2 regions of the Hoeflea algicola genome follow, and region 2 is predicted to be linked to the other one. Evidence: predicted binding sites of a transcription regulator. Region 2 holds the regulator's gene; the other holds the start of a gene.

Region 1 (5,799 bases), 590 kb from region 2:
GCCACCCAGCGCGCGGCGGGTGATCTCGAACCTGGCAATGGCTTCGGTCGTGTCAAGCCTGAGCGGTGCGGCAAGGCCCGAACTGCGCGACCAGAACGCCGGCATCTCGTCCTGGCCATAGGCCACCACCGGCACGCCGCGGGTTTCCAGTGCTTCCAGCGTCTTGGGGATATCGAGAATGGCCTTGGCGCCGGCGCAGACAACGATCACCGGCGTGCGACCCAGTTCTTCGAGATCGGCGGAGATATCAAAGCTCAGCTCGGCGCCGCGGTGGACGCCACCGATGCCGCCTGTGGCAAACAACGAAATGCCGGCCAGTTTTGCCGCCATCATGGTGGCAGCGACAGTGGTGGCGCCAGTGCGACCCTCGGCAATGGCGAAGGCGAAATCGGCGCGTGAGACCTTCATGACGTCGCTGGCCTGGGCGAGCGCGGTGATGGACGCCGTATCGAGGCCCGCATGCAGGGTGCCGTCGATGATGGCGATGGTGGCCGGGACTGCGCCTTCCGCGCGGATTACAGCCTCAACCTCGAGCGCCATGTCGCGGTTGCCAGGCCAGGGCATGCCATGGGTGATGATGGTGGATTCGAGCGCCACCACCGGACGACCGGCAGCCAGCGCGTCGGCCACTTCCTGGGTGGTTTCGATGTCGATCGATCCGGGCATGGGGCAGGCTCCTGAACTCAAGTGTGGATTGGCGTGGGCTTTGGCATGGCGGCGAGGGCCTGGGCAAGCAGGTGCGGCGATAAATCCGGCCGTACCGGCCCGCGCACGGTAGCGGTAAGCCGCGCCAGCGCAATGCCGCGAATGAGATTGTTTTCGCGGGTGCCGCCCGCAAGCAGGCCGTCGACAAAGCCTGAAGCGAGCGCATCGCCGGCGCCGGTGACATCGGCAAGGCTGCCCAACGGTGGCGATGCCAGCAGGGTGACGCCGCTATCGTCAAAGGCCATTACCGGGCCTGCGCCGGCGCTGATCAGGCCGCAACAAAGTCCGAGCGGGGAGAGCAGGTCGGACCAGTTGCGGGGATCTTCCGCAGGGCTTCCGCTCAATGTGGCGGCTTCGGCTGCGTTCATGGCAAGCAACGCCAGATGCGGCAGGCTCCTGTGCCAGCGCACCACCTTGGCTGGCGACACGGCGATGGCTGCGACCGGGATGCCGTGCCCGGCAGCTGTCTTGCTGAGTGCATAAAGTGCGTCTTCGGGCAGATTGGCGTCGGCCAAAAGCAGGTCGGCAGAGGCCAGCCGCTTATGCAGCCGCGCGGTCATCAGCCGGCGCGCAGGCACCTGGTCATAGAGCGCCATGTCGGCGAGTGCGGTGATCAGATTGCCGTCGGGCTCGAGTATCGCCGAATAGCTTGGCGTTGCCCGATCGAGAAAGGTCAGCGGGCAATCCTCGATACCTGCGTCGGCGGCTGCACGCGTCACCTCATCGGCAGCCGCATCGCCACCGCGCGGCGCCACAAGCGTGACCTGGTGGCCGAGCCGCGAAAGGTTGCGCGCTGCGTTGAAAACACCACCGCCGGCCTCGCTCTGCCAGAAGCCGGGATTGGAGGCGCCAGGCCGGTGCGGGGCAGCAAGCCGGCCGGTGCGGTCGATATGGGCGCCTCCGATGGCAAGGATGCGCGCCATGGCCTAACCTTCGCACAATCCGGCGGATAACCGAATCGCGGTCTGGTCGGCGTCGCGGATGCAGGTTGCCGCGTCATCGCGGGCACCAGCGGGCCGTTTACCGAAACAAAAATAGAACACGTAGTGAATTATCATTATATTCCAGTGGGTTGAGTGGGGCTTGCGAAAACGGAACAAAGAGAGTACATATTTGTCAAACGAGCATTGATTGCTTGCTGCGGCACGATAACCTAAAGGTGGATGGAATGGCACAGAACTCTTTGCGACTGGTAGAGGAAAAATCCGTGGACAAAAGCAAGGCGCTCGACGCCGCACTTTCTCAGATCGAACGCTCGTTCGGCAAGGGCTCGATCATGAAGCTCGGCGCCAATGAGGGCGTGGTCGAGATCGAAACGGTTCCGACCGGTTCGCTGGGGCTCGACATTGCGCTGGGCATTGGCGGTTTGCCACGCGGCCGCGTGATCGAGATTTTCGGGCCGGAAAGCTCCGGCAAGACCACGCTGGCGCTGCAGACCATTGCCGAAGCGCAGAAGAAGGGCGGCATTTGCGGCTTTATCGATGCTGAGCACGCGCTCGACCCGGTCTATGCCCGCAAGCTCGGCGTTGACCTCGAAAGCCTGCTGATTTCGCAGCCTGACAATGGCGAGCAGGCGCTCGAAATCACCGATACGCTGGTTCGTTCCGGCGCGCTTGATGTGCTGGTGATCGATTCGGTGGCTGCATTGACGCCGCGCGCCGAAATCGAAGGTGAAATGGGCGACAGCCTGCCAGGCTTGCAGGCGCGACTGATGAGCCAGGCGCTGCGCAAGCTGACCGCCTCGATCTCGCGTTCGAACTGCATGGTAATCTTCATCAACCAGATCCGCATGAAGATCGGCGTGATGTTCGGCTCGCCCGAAACCACCACCGGCGGCAATGCGCTGAAATTCTATGCCTCGGTGCGGCTCGATATCCGCCGCATCGGCTCGGTCAAGGACCGCGATGAAGTGGTCGGCAACCAGACCCGGGTCAAGGTGGTCAAGAACAAGATGGCGCCGCCGTTCAAGCAGGTCGAGTTCGACATCATGTATGGTGAAGGTGTTTCCAAGGTCGGCGAATTGATCGATCTGGGCGTGAAAGCCGGGATTGTCGAGAAATCCGGCGCCTGGTTCTCCTACAACAGCCAGCGGCTGGGGCAGGGGCGCGAGAACTCCAAGCAGTTCCTGCGGGACAATCCGGTGCTGGCCGACGAGATCGAACTGTCGCTTCGCCAGAATGCCGGGCTGATTGCCGAAAAATTTCTGGAAGAAGACCGCAGCGCCGGGGAGAATGACGACGCCGGCTCCGCCGAAATGTAGGCCTTCCGCACATTCCTGGTGCAGGTTTCAAGCCGGTCGTCAGTCTCGAAAGGGACTGGCGGCCGGTTTTCCGTTGATGGTGCCGCCGCTGCCGTCTGGACAGGCAGGGGGGCGGGCGATAAAAGCGGCGGTCCGCACGGTTTTTGTGGTGCGGGCATCCATCCGGCGCGTGGCGCGGCCGGCTTGTCGAACAAAGGGTTGATCATGAGTGGCGTGAACGAAATCCGGTCGTCGTTTCTCGACTATTTCAAGAAGAACGGGCACGAAGTGGTGGCCTCGAGCCCGCTTGTGCCGCGCAATGACCCGACGCTGATGTTCACCAATGCGGGGATGGTGCAGTTCAAGAACGTTTTTACCGGGCTTGAGCAGCGGCCCTATTCGACCGCGGTGACCTCGCAGAAATGCGTCCGCGCCGGCGGCAAGCACAATGACCTCGACAATGTCGGCTATACCGCGCGTCACCACACCTTCTTCGAGATGCTCGGCAATTTCTCCTTTGGCGATTATTTCAAGGACCGAGCCATCGAGCTTGCTTGGAACCTGCTGACCAAGGAGTTCGGCATCGACAAGGAGCGGTTGCTGGTCACCGTCTACCACACCGATGACGACGCCTATGATCTGTGGCGCAAGATTGCGGGGATTCCGGAAAACCGGATCATCCGCATCGCTACCAATGACAATTTCTGGGCGATGGGCGACACCGGTCCTTGCGGGCCGTGTTCCGAGATTTTCTATGACCATGGCGACCATATCTGGGGCGGACCTCCCGGCTCTGCGGACGAGGATGGTGATCGGTTCATCGAGATCTGGAACCTGGTGTTCATGCAGTTCGAGCAGACCGCCGACGAGCGGCTCGACTTGCCGCGGCCGTCGATCGACACCGGCATGGGACTGGAGCGGATTGCAGCACTTTTGCAGGGTAAACACGACAATTATGACATCGACCTGTTCCAACGGCTGATTGCCGCCTCGGTGGAGGCCACCGGGGTCCCAGCCGAGGGCGACACCCGCGCCAGCCATCGGGTGATCGCCGATCACCTGCGTGCCTCAGCCTTCCTGATCGCCGACGGCGTGCTGCCGTCCAAGGAAGGGCGCGGTTATGTGCTCAGGCGGATCATGCGCCGGGCCATGCGACATGCACAATTGTTGGGTGCGCCCGAGCCGCTGATGTGGCGGCTGCTGCCGACGCTGGTGGCTGAGATGGGGCGTGCCTACCCGGAACTGGTGCGTGCCGAGGCGCTGATTTCTGAAACGTTGAAACTCGAGGAAACCAATTTCCGGGTAACGCTGGAGCGCGGCCTGAGCCTGCTCGACGACGCCAGCGCCGGGCTTGGCGAGGGCGACCGGCTGAGTGGCGAAACCGCGTTCAAGCTTTATGACACCTATGGCTTTCCGCTCGATCTGACCCAGGATGCGCTGAGACAGCGTGGCGTCGATGTCGATACCGAAGGGTTTAACGCGGCGATGGAACGGCAGAAGGCTGAAGCACGGGCCCACTGGTCCGGTTCCGGCGATGCATCTACCGAGAACATCTGGTACGAGATCAAGGACAAGGTCGGTGGCACCGAATGTCTGGGTTACGACACAGAGACCGCCGAAGGTGTGATCCTGGCGCTGGTGCGCGACGGGGCGCAGGTCGAGAGTGCCGCAGCGGGTGATGCCGTCGACGTGGTCGTCAACCAGACGCCGTTCTATGGTGAATCCGGCGGCCAGATGGGTGATCAGGGCATCATTTCCGGCGAGGGCTACCGGCTTGAAGTCAACGACACCCAGAAGCGCGGCGAGGGCGTGTTCGTGCACCGGGCGAAAGTTGTCGAAGGCAAGGTCAGCGTGGGCGCCGAGGCGCAGCTTGATGTCGATCACGCGCGCCGTGCCAAGATCCGTGCCAATCATTCGGCCACCCATCTGCTGCATGAAGCGTTGCGCGAAGTGCTCGGCACCCATGTGGCCCAGAAAGGCTCGCTGGTGGCGCCCGAGCGGCTCAGGTTTGACGTTTCCAACCCGAAGCCGATGACGGCTGAAGAGATCCAGCAGGTCGAGGCCATGGCCAACGAGATCATCCTCCAAAACAGCCCGGTAACGACCCGGCTGATGGCCGTTGACGATGCCATCGCTGAAGGCGCGATGGCGCTGTTTGGCGAGAAATATGGCGACGAGGTTCGGGTGGTGTCGATGGGAACGGCGACGCATGGCGCCAAAGCCAACCGGCCCTATTCGGTGGAACTGTGCGGCGGCACTCATGTTGCGGCCACCGGTGAAATCGGTCTGGTCCGTGTGCTTTCCGACAGCGCCGTGAGCAACGGAGTTCGCCGCATTGAGGCGCTCACCGGCGAGGCTGCGCGCAGGCATCTGGCGGAACAGGACGAAAAGCTTAAATCGCTGGCTTTGCTATTGAAAGTGCAGCCGGGCGATGTGGCTTCACGGGTTGAAGCGCTGATGGACGAGCGCAAGAAGCTCGAACGCGAACTGGCCGAGGCGCGCAAGAAACTGGCGCTCGGTGGTGGTACCGCGGGAAGCGATGAGAGCCGTGATATCGGCGACGTCAAATTCCTGGGCAAGGTGGTCAGCGACGTGCAGCCCAAGGATCTCAAGGGCCTGGTTGATGCGGCAAAATCATCGCTGGGCTCCGGCGTGGCGGCGTTTGTCGCGGTCAGCAGTGACGGCAAGGCAAGCGTCGTCGTCGGCGTCACCGAGGATCTGACCTCGCGGCTGTCGGCAGTCGATTTGGTGCGGGTGGCATCCGAAGCGATCGGCGGCAAAGGCGGTGGCGGGCGTCCCGACATGGCTCAGGCCGGCGGTCCGGATGGAGAAAAGGCCAATGCGGCAATCGACGC
Region 2 (5,799 bases):
CATTGTTAGTTTCGCGTTCTTGTCTGCCATGGCATGTCCTTCCACAAATGCAGGCGTCCCGGCGCTTGTCCGACGCCTTGGATGACCGTCCCGGTTTAGCTATATGATTTCCGGGACCCTGCCAAGCTATGCGCAAGGCTAATTGTGCATCGCCGCATTAGAGTGCCAAGCTGTCCACCCGATCCGATGACCCAATCTAACACGTTGGAATTGCCCGTGAAAAGCGGCATATCAGTTGCGGATTGTGTGGCTCGCCATGGAATTTGGTAGTCACGCACGCGGCGTGCCATTTATGGTGGCAATTGCACCAAATACGCGTGTATTGTGTTGCGCTTGTAGCGGGGCGTGCACAATGCGGCCAAAACGCACAGAATTGGCTAACGGACTGGAGGACGGGATCAATTTTCCGTCATCCTCCGCGCTGCAGCGCCCTGATGGAGTTACTGATTTTCAACGGCTGCCGCCGCGTCTCACCGAGCGCACGGCCCTTACCGCACTGGGTTTTCGGGCCCGGTTCGGGGCGGCCGTCCTATCCGCCAACGCTGCGGAAACGGGGCGTGGATTGGTGTTTTTGCTTGTCCCGGTGATGATGGGGTTGGGCGCCGGCTTGTTCTACATGGCACCCGAAAACCCGCCGGCTCTCCCCCTTGCCACAGGCTTCCTGTCATTTCTGCTGATGGCCCTGATCACCCGTGCCGGCCACCCGAACGCTGCCTGCATTGCCGGCCTTGCGGCGGCGGCTTTTGCCGGTTCGCTGGCAGCCACCGTCGAGCTGCATGGCACCGGGCCGCTGCTCGATTCGGATGTGACGACCGAGGTCACCGGCCGCGTCGAAGCGCGTGATTTCGATGCGGGCGGCAGGGTGCGCTACCTGATCAGGCTTACCGGCACCGCCGATCCACTGATCCGCCGGCCGCCACGGCGGGTCAGGTTGGTCGCGCGATCGCCGCACAGCCCGCTACCGGTGGGAAGCCTGATCAGCGGCCGGGCACGCCTTTCTGCGCCGTCCGGGCCGGTCTTGCCCGGCGGCTATGATTTTGCTTTCGGCGCCTTTGTGAATGGCATCGGCGCGCACGGCTTTTTCTACCGGGCGCCACGGGCGGTTCCCGCCGCACCGGCAAGCCCCGGCTTGGCCGAAGCAGCAAAATTCCAATTGCGGCAACTCCGCGAACATGTCTCAGCGCGCATCCGCTCGCTTCTGCCAGGTGATCCGGGCGGCATCGGTGCGGCGCTTACAGTCTCCGACCGGCTCGGCATCAGCCAGACCACGGTCGACGCGCTGCGTGCAACCGGCCTGGCTCACATTTTGGCAATTTCTGGCCTGCACATGGCGCTTGCCGCCGGCACGCTGTTCGTCGGGTTGAGAATGGGGCTGGCGCTGTTTCCCGGGCTGGTCGAAGCCTGGCCGGTCAAAAAGGCAGCCGCCATTGGCGCCATGCTGACCGCAACCGCTTACCTGTTGATTTCGGGCGGCAGCGTGCCGACATTGCGTGCCTGGATCATGCTAATTGTCATGCTGGTCGCAGTTCTCGCCGACCGGCCGGCACTGACCATGCGCAATGTCGCGCTGGCCGCAATCCTGATCATCCTGATCTCGCCATCTGCCGTGGTTGGCCCCGGTTTCCAGATGTCGTTTGCGGCAACCGCAGCGCTGGTCTCCGCCTATGCCGCGCTGACCGGCCGAAGACGAACGCGCGAGATCGGGCGGCAACAGCGCCCACCGCTTCTTCAAACCGCCGGAGTGGCTGGCCCGGATTGTCCGGGGGCTGATCGGCTTGGCGATCACTTCGCTGGTTGCAGGCCTCGCCACTGGTCTGTTCTCGGCGCATCATTTCAACCGGGTGGCGGGAAACGGCTTGCTCGCCAACATGCTCGCCATGCCGCTGGTGACTTTCGTGGTCATGCCCTCAGGCCTGGTCGCCATGCTGACCATGCCGTTCGGGCTCGACGCCTGGCCGCTGCAACTGATGGGGTTGGGGTTGCGCGGCGTTATCGCCGTCGCCCGCTATGTCGACGCATTCGGCGGCGATCTGCTGATCGGTCAGATCCCGCTGCACGCCACCGTTGCGGCAGGCGCTGGGTTGATCGTACTGGTCATGCTGCGCAGCCGACTGCGGCTTGCGGGCACCGCGCTGATCGCCGCAGGCGCCGTGCTGGCGTTACCACCGCTGGCGCCGCGGGCTCCCGATATTCTGGTCAGCGAGGATGGCCGCCTGATTGGCCTGAACACCCCCGATGGTCTTGCCAGCAACGCCGCACGCCCTTCGGAGTTCACCTTCCGGCAATGGCAGACCGCTCTGCGCGGTCCGCAGCACCTGCCGCCAGTGCCCCACAGCACCGCTTTGATCGCCACAGCCACCGAGCCCGAAACACAGGCGGCCCATGAAATGCAGGCAAAAATTCTCGATCCGCTGATGGCCGCTGCCGCAGACCAGCCCTCCCGGTTTCAGTGCGCAAGTCGGGGAGTCTGCGCCGCGATTTACAAGCAGGCGACAATCATCGCCATTGACCGCGCCGAACTGATCGGCCCGGCTTGTGACCGCGCCGATCTGGTGATCGTCGCCACCCCTGTTTATATGAGCGCCTGCCGCTCCGGCGCGACGCTGGTCACATCGCGCAGCTTGCGTCGCAGCGGCGCCCTGGCGATTCGCATCCTCAATGTCGATCCACCAGGGTCGCCGCCGGGGATCGGTGCCAGTGCTGCCACCAGGGTAGCTTCACAGGCCGTGCGTGGATCCGGTGGTATCGGCGCTCGCGGCCGTGCTCCCAGAAAACGTCCGGTATTTGACATCGAGGCAGCCCTTGAGGGGGTCGTCAGGCCGTGGACAGTTCAGCGCTATTATGACTGGCGGACGCAAAGCTATGATTTGCCGTAATAGGCGGCTCGAACCCACATCGCGCAAAACCGGGCAGCGGTTCCGAGATAACGAATTTCTCAAGTTAATCCCGGTCCGGTCTGAGGTGCGGCCTTCAGTCGACCACGCGAACAGGCAATAAAAACAGACCGCAGCAGCAGATGCCGGCGCCATACTGTCTGGGTCCGTACCAAGGCGCCAGAATTGTCTTTCGTCCACCCGCTCATGACAGCGGCCCGGAAATCCGAGGGGATATCCGGGCCGCTTTCGTCTCAAGTCTTACCGCGCGGTTTGCGCGTCCGGCCGTTCAGCCGGGCAGGGCAGTTTTAGTGATAGCGGCGGATCAGGCCCACCAGCTTGCCTTGCACCTTGACCCGGTCCGGGCCGAAAATTCGGGTTTCATAGGCCGGGTTGGCTGCTTCCAGCGCGATCGAAGCACCCTTGCGGCGGAACCGCTTCAGCGTGGCTTCCTCGTCATCGACCAGCGCCACCACGATATCGCCGGGGCTTGCCGTCGAAACATTGCGGATTACCACCGTATCCCCATCAAAAATGCCGGCCTCGATCATCGAATCACCCTTGACCTCAAGCGCGTAATGCTCGCCCGGGCCGATCATTTCCACCGGCACGTTGATGCTGTGGGTGTTGTTCTGAATCGCCGAAATCGGCACGCCAGCGGCAATCCGGCCCATCATCGGCACTTCTGCCGTGGTCGCCGGTTCGTCATTGGCAGGGACTGCACGACGCACCGATTCCGGTTTACCGAGGCTGCCCTGGATCACGCTCGGCGAAAATCCGCGCCGCGGCTGCAAATTGTTCTGGTAGCTCTCGGGCAGCTTGATCACTTCCAGCGCCCGTGCCCGATTGGGTAGGCGGCGGATGAAGCCGCGTTCCTCAAGCGCCGTGATCAGCCGGTGAATCCCGGATTTGGAAGCAAGATTAAGCGCATCCTTCATCTCGTCGAAGGAAGGGGGAATCCCGCTTTCCTTCATCCGTTCGTGAATGAAAAGCAGAAGTTCGTGTTGTTTGCGCGTCAACATGATTCATACGTCCCGGTGCCCGAGGAGAAACAAAACCAGAACCGAAATACCATGTTCTATATGTGTTCCGCAAGAGCAGCCGAAACATTGACGGAACATCAGGGGCGCAAAACCAGCACATCGCAAGCGTCGCCAGCTATTGCCGGCGGCGCAAAAGGCGGCCGAATGATCAGGCAGCGGGCATCCGAAAATATCTTCATCAATGATGAATCCTGACGTAGCGACGGTGTTGCCTCGAGCCCGCCCTCGGGGCCCGGCGCAAGGTCCCCACGAAGATAGTCCTGGCGCTGGTCGTTTTCCGGCAAGTCTCTGGTCAGTATGGCTTTTTGGATCCGCTTCGGGGCAGGGCGTCCGCCCAGTCGTGCCACCAGCGGTTCTAGGAATAGATACGCACAGACAAGGCTCGAAGCCGGATTTCCCGGCAGTCCTAGCACCCGCATTTCACCCAGCCGTCCCGACATCAGCGGCTTGCCCGGGCGCATGGCGATTTTCCAGAAATCGAGCGCCATACCGCGCCCGGTCATGGCTTCCTGCACCAGATCATGGTCGCCCACCGAAGCCCCGCCAATGGTCACCAGCACATCGGCGCCCTGTGAAATTGCCGAATCAAGCGCCGCATCCAGCGCTTCCATCCGGTCCTCGGCGATCCCCAGATCGATCACGTCGGCGCCTGCGCCACGCGCCAGCGCCGCCACTCCAAAGGTGTTCGAGGCAATGATTTGCGATGGGCCAAGCTTCTGGCCGGGCAGGCGCAATTCGTCGCCGGTGGCGAGTATCGCCACCCTTGGCCTGCGTGCCACCGGCAGGCTCGCGTGGTTCATGGCGGCTGCAAAGGTGATCGCGCCCGCGTCGAGCAGCCGTCCGGCTTCGAGCCCCACCTTTCCCTCTGTGAAATCAACACCCGCAGGGCGGATATGCCGGCCGTCTATGGCTGCCTCGTTGATTCTCACGGTGCCGTCGCCAAGCGGTGAGACATGTTCCTGAATGACAATAGCATCGGCGCCCGCTGGCACCGGCGCGCCGGTGAAGATGCGGACTGTCGAGCCCGGCTCAAGCGTCCCGTCAAAACTGTGCCCGGCAGATGATTCGCCTTGAAGCTTCAACACGGTGCCGGCCTTCACGTCTTGCGCCCGCACCGCGTAACCATCCATGGCTGATGCCGCAAACGGGGGATGGGTGCGCAGCGCTTTGAGATCGCGCGCCAGAACCCGGTCGAAACACTCGGCCAGGCCGAGCATTTCCGGCTCACCCCGGGGGGCGGCTCCCTCGAGTATCTGCGCAAGTGCGTCGTCCACTGGCATCAGCGCCATCACTCAGCCTCCTCGGTCTTCAGATCCCAGGTTCCGGACTTGCCGCCGGACTTGGCGATCACCCTGATCCCGCCGATTTCCATGCCGCGGTCCACCGCCTTGCCCATGTCATAGATGGTCAGGCAGGCGACCGACGCTGCCGTCAGCGCCTCCATCTCCACACCGGTCTTGCCGGTCAGTTTTGCCAGCGTGCGCACGCGCAGGCCGGGCAGGGCGTCATCGGCGGTGATGTCGACGCTCACCTTGGTCAGCGCCAGCGGATGGCAAAGCGGAATCAGGTTTGCGGTCTGCTTGGCCGCCATGATGCCGGCAACCCGCGCGACGCCAATCACGTCGCCCTTCTTCATGTTGCCATCAAGGATAAGCTTGAGCGTTTCGGGCTTCATCCGCACATGGCCTTCGGCTTCGGCAATGCGCACCGTATTGGCCTTGTCACCGACATCCACCATTGCCGCCGAACCGTCCTCGGCAAGATGGGTGAGCCGCGAGGAGGTCTCATCGGCCATCTTATTCAGCCGCCGTGCGTGCGCTGTCGCCTGAAAGCAGCATTTGGGTGGCTGCCGTCACATCGGTCTGGCGCATCAGGCTTTCGCC

Evidence for each region. The regulator LexA, encoded in region 2, represses DNA repair genes until DNA is damaged. The targets are predictions, from matches to a motif close to TGTTCNNNNTGTGTTCNG.
Region 1: recA (recombinase RecA) is a predicted target of LexA. The motif match lies at 1,730-1,747, and genes of this name have one in related genera.

The regions. Positions count from the first base shown of each region.
Region 1 is NZ_JAOVZR010000001.1:1,204,642-1,210,440, reverse strand. It holds gene OEG84_RS06030 (pseudouridine-5'-phosphate glycosidase) at 1-666, opposite strand, end outside; gene OEG84_RS06025 (carbohydrate kinase family protein) at 684-1,628, opposite strand; gene recA (recombinase RecA) at 1,874-2,965, shown strand; gene alaS (alanine--tRNA ligase) at 3,170-5,799, shown strand, end outside.
Region 2 is NZ_JAOVZR010000001.1:615,784-621,582, forward strand. It holds gene gltA (citrate synthase) at 1-30, opposite strand, end outside; partial or broken gene OEG84_RS25445 (ComEC/Rec2 family competence protein) at 677-1,636, shown strand; gene OEG84_RS03125 (ComEC/Rec2 family competence protein) at 1,776-2,876, shown strand; gene lexA (transcriptional repressor LexA) at 3,182-3,895, opposite strand; gene OEG84_RS03135 (molybdopterin molybdotransferase MoeA) at 3,994-5,205, opposite strand; gene moaC (cyclic pyranopterin monophosphate synthase MoaC) at 5,205-5,711, opposite strand; gene trpC (indole-3-glycerol phosphate synthase TrpC) at 5,713-5,799, opposite strand, start outside.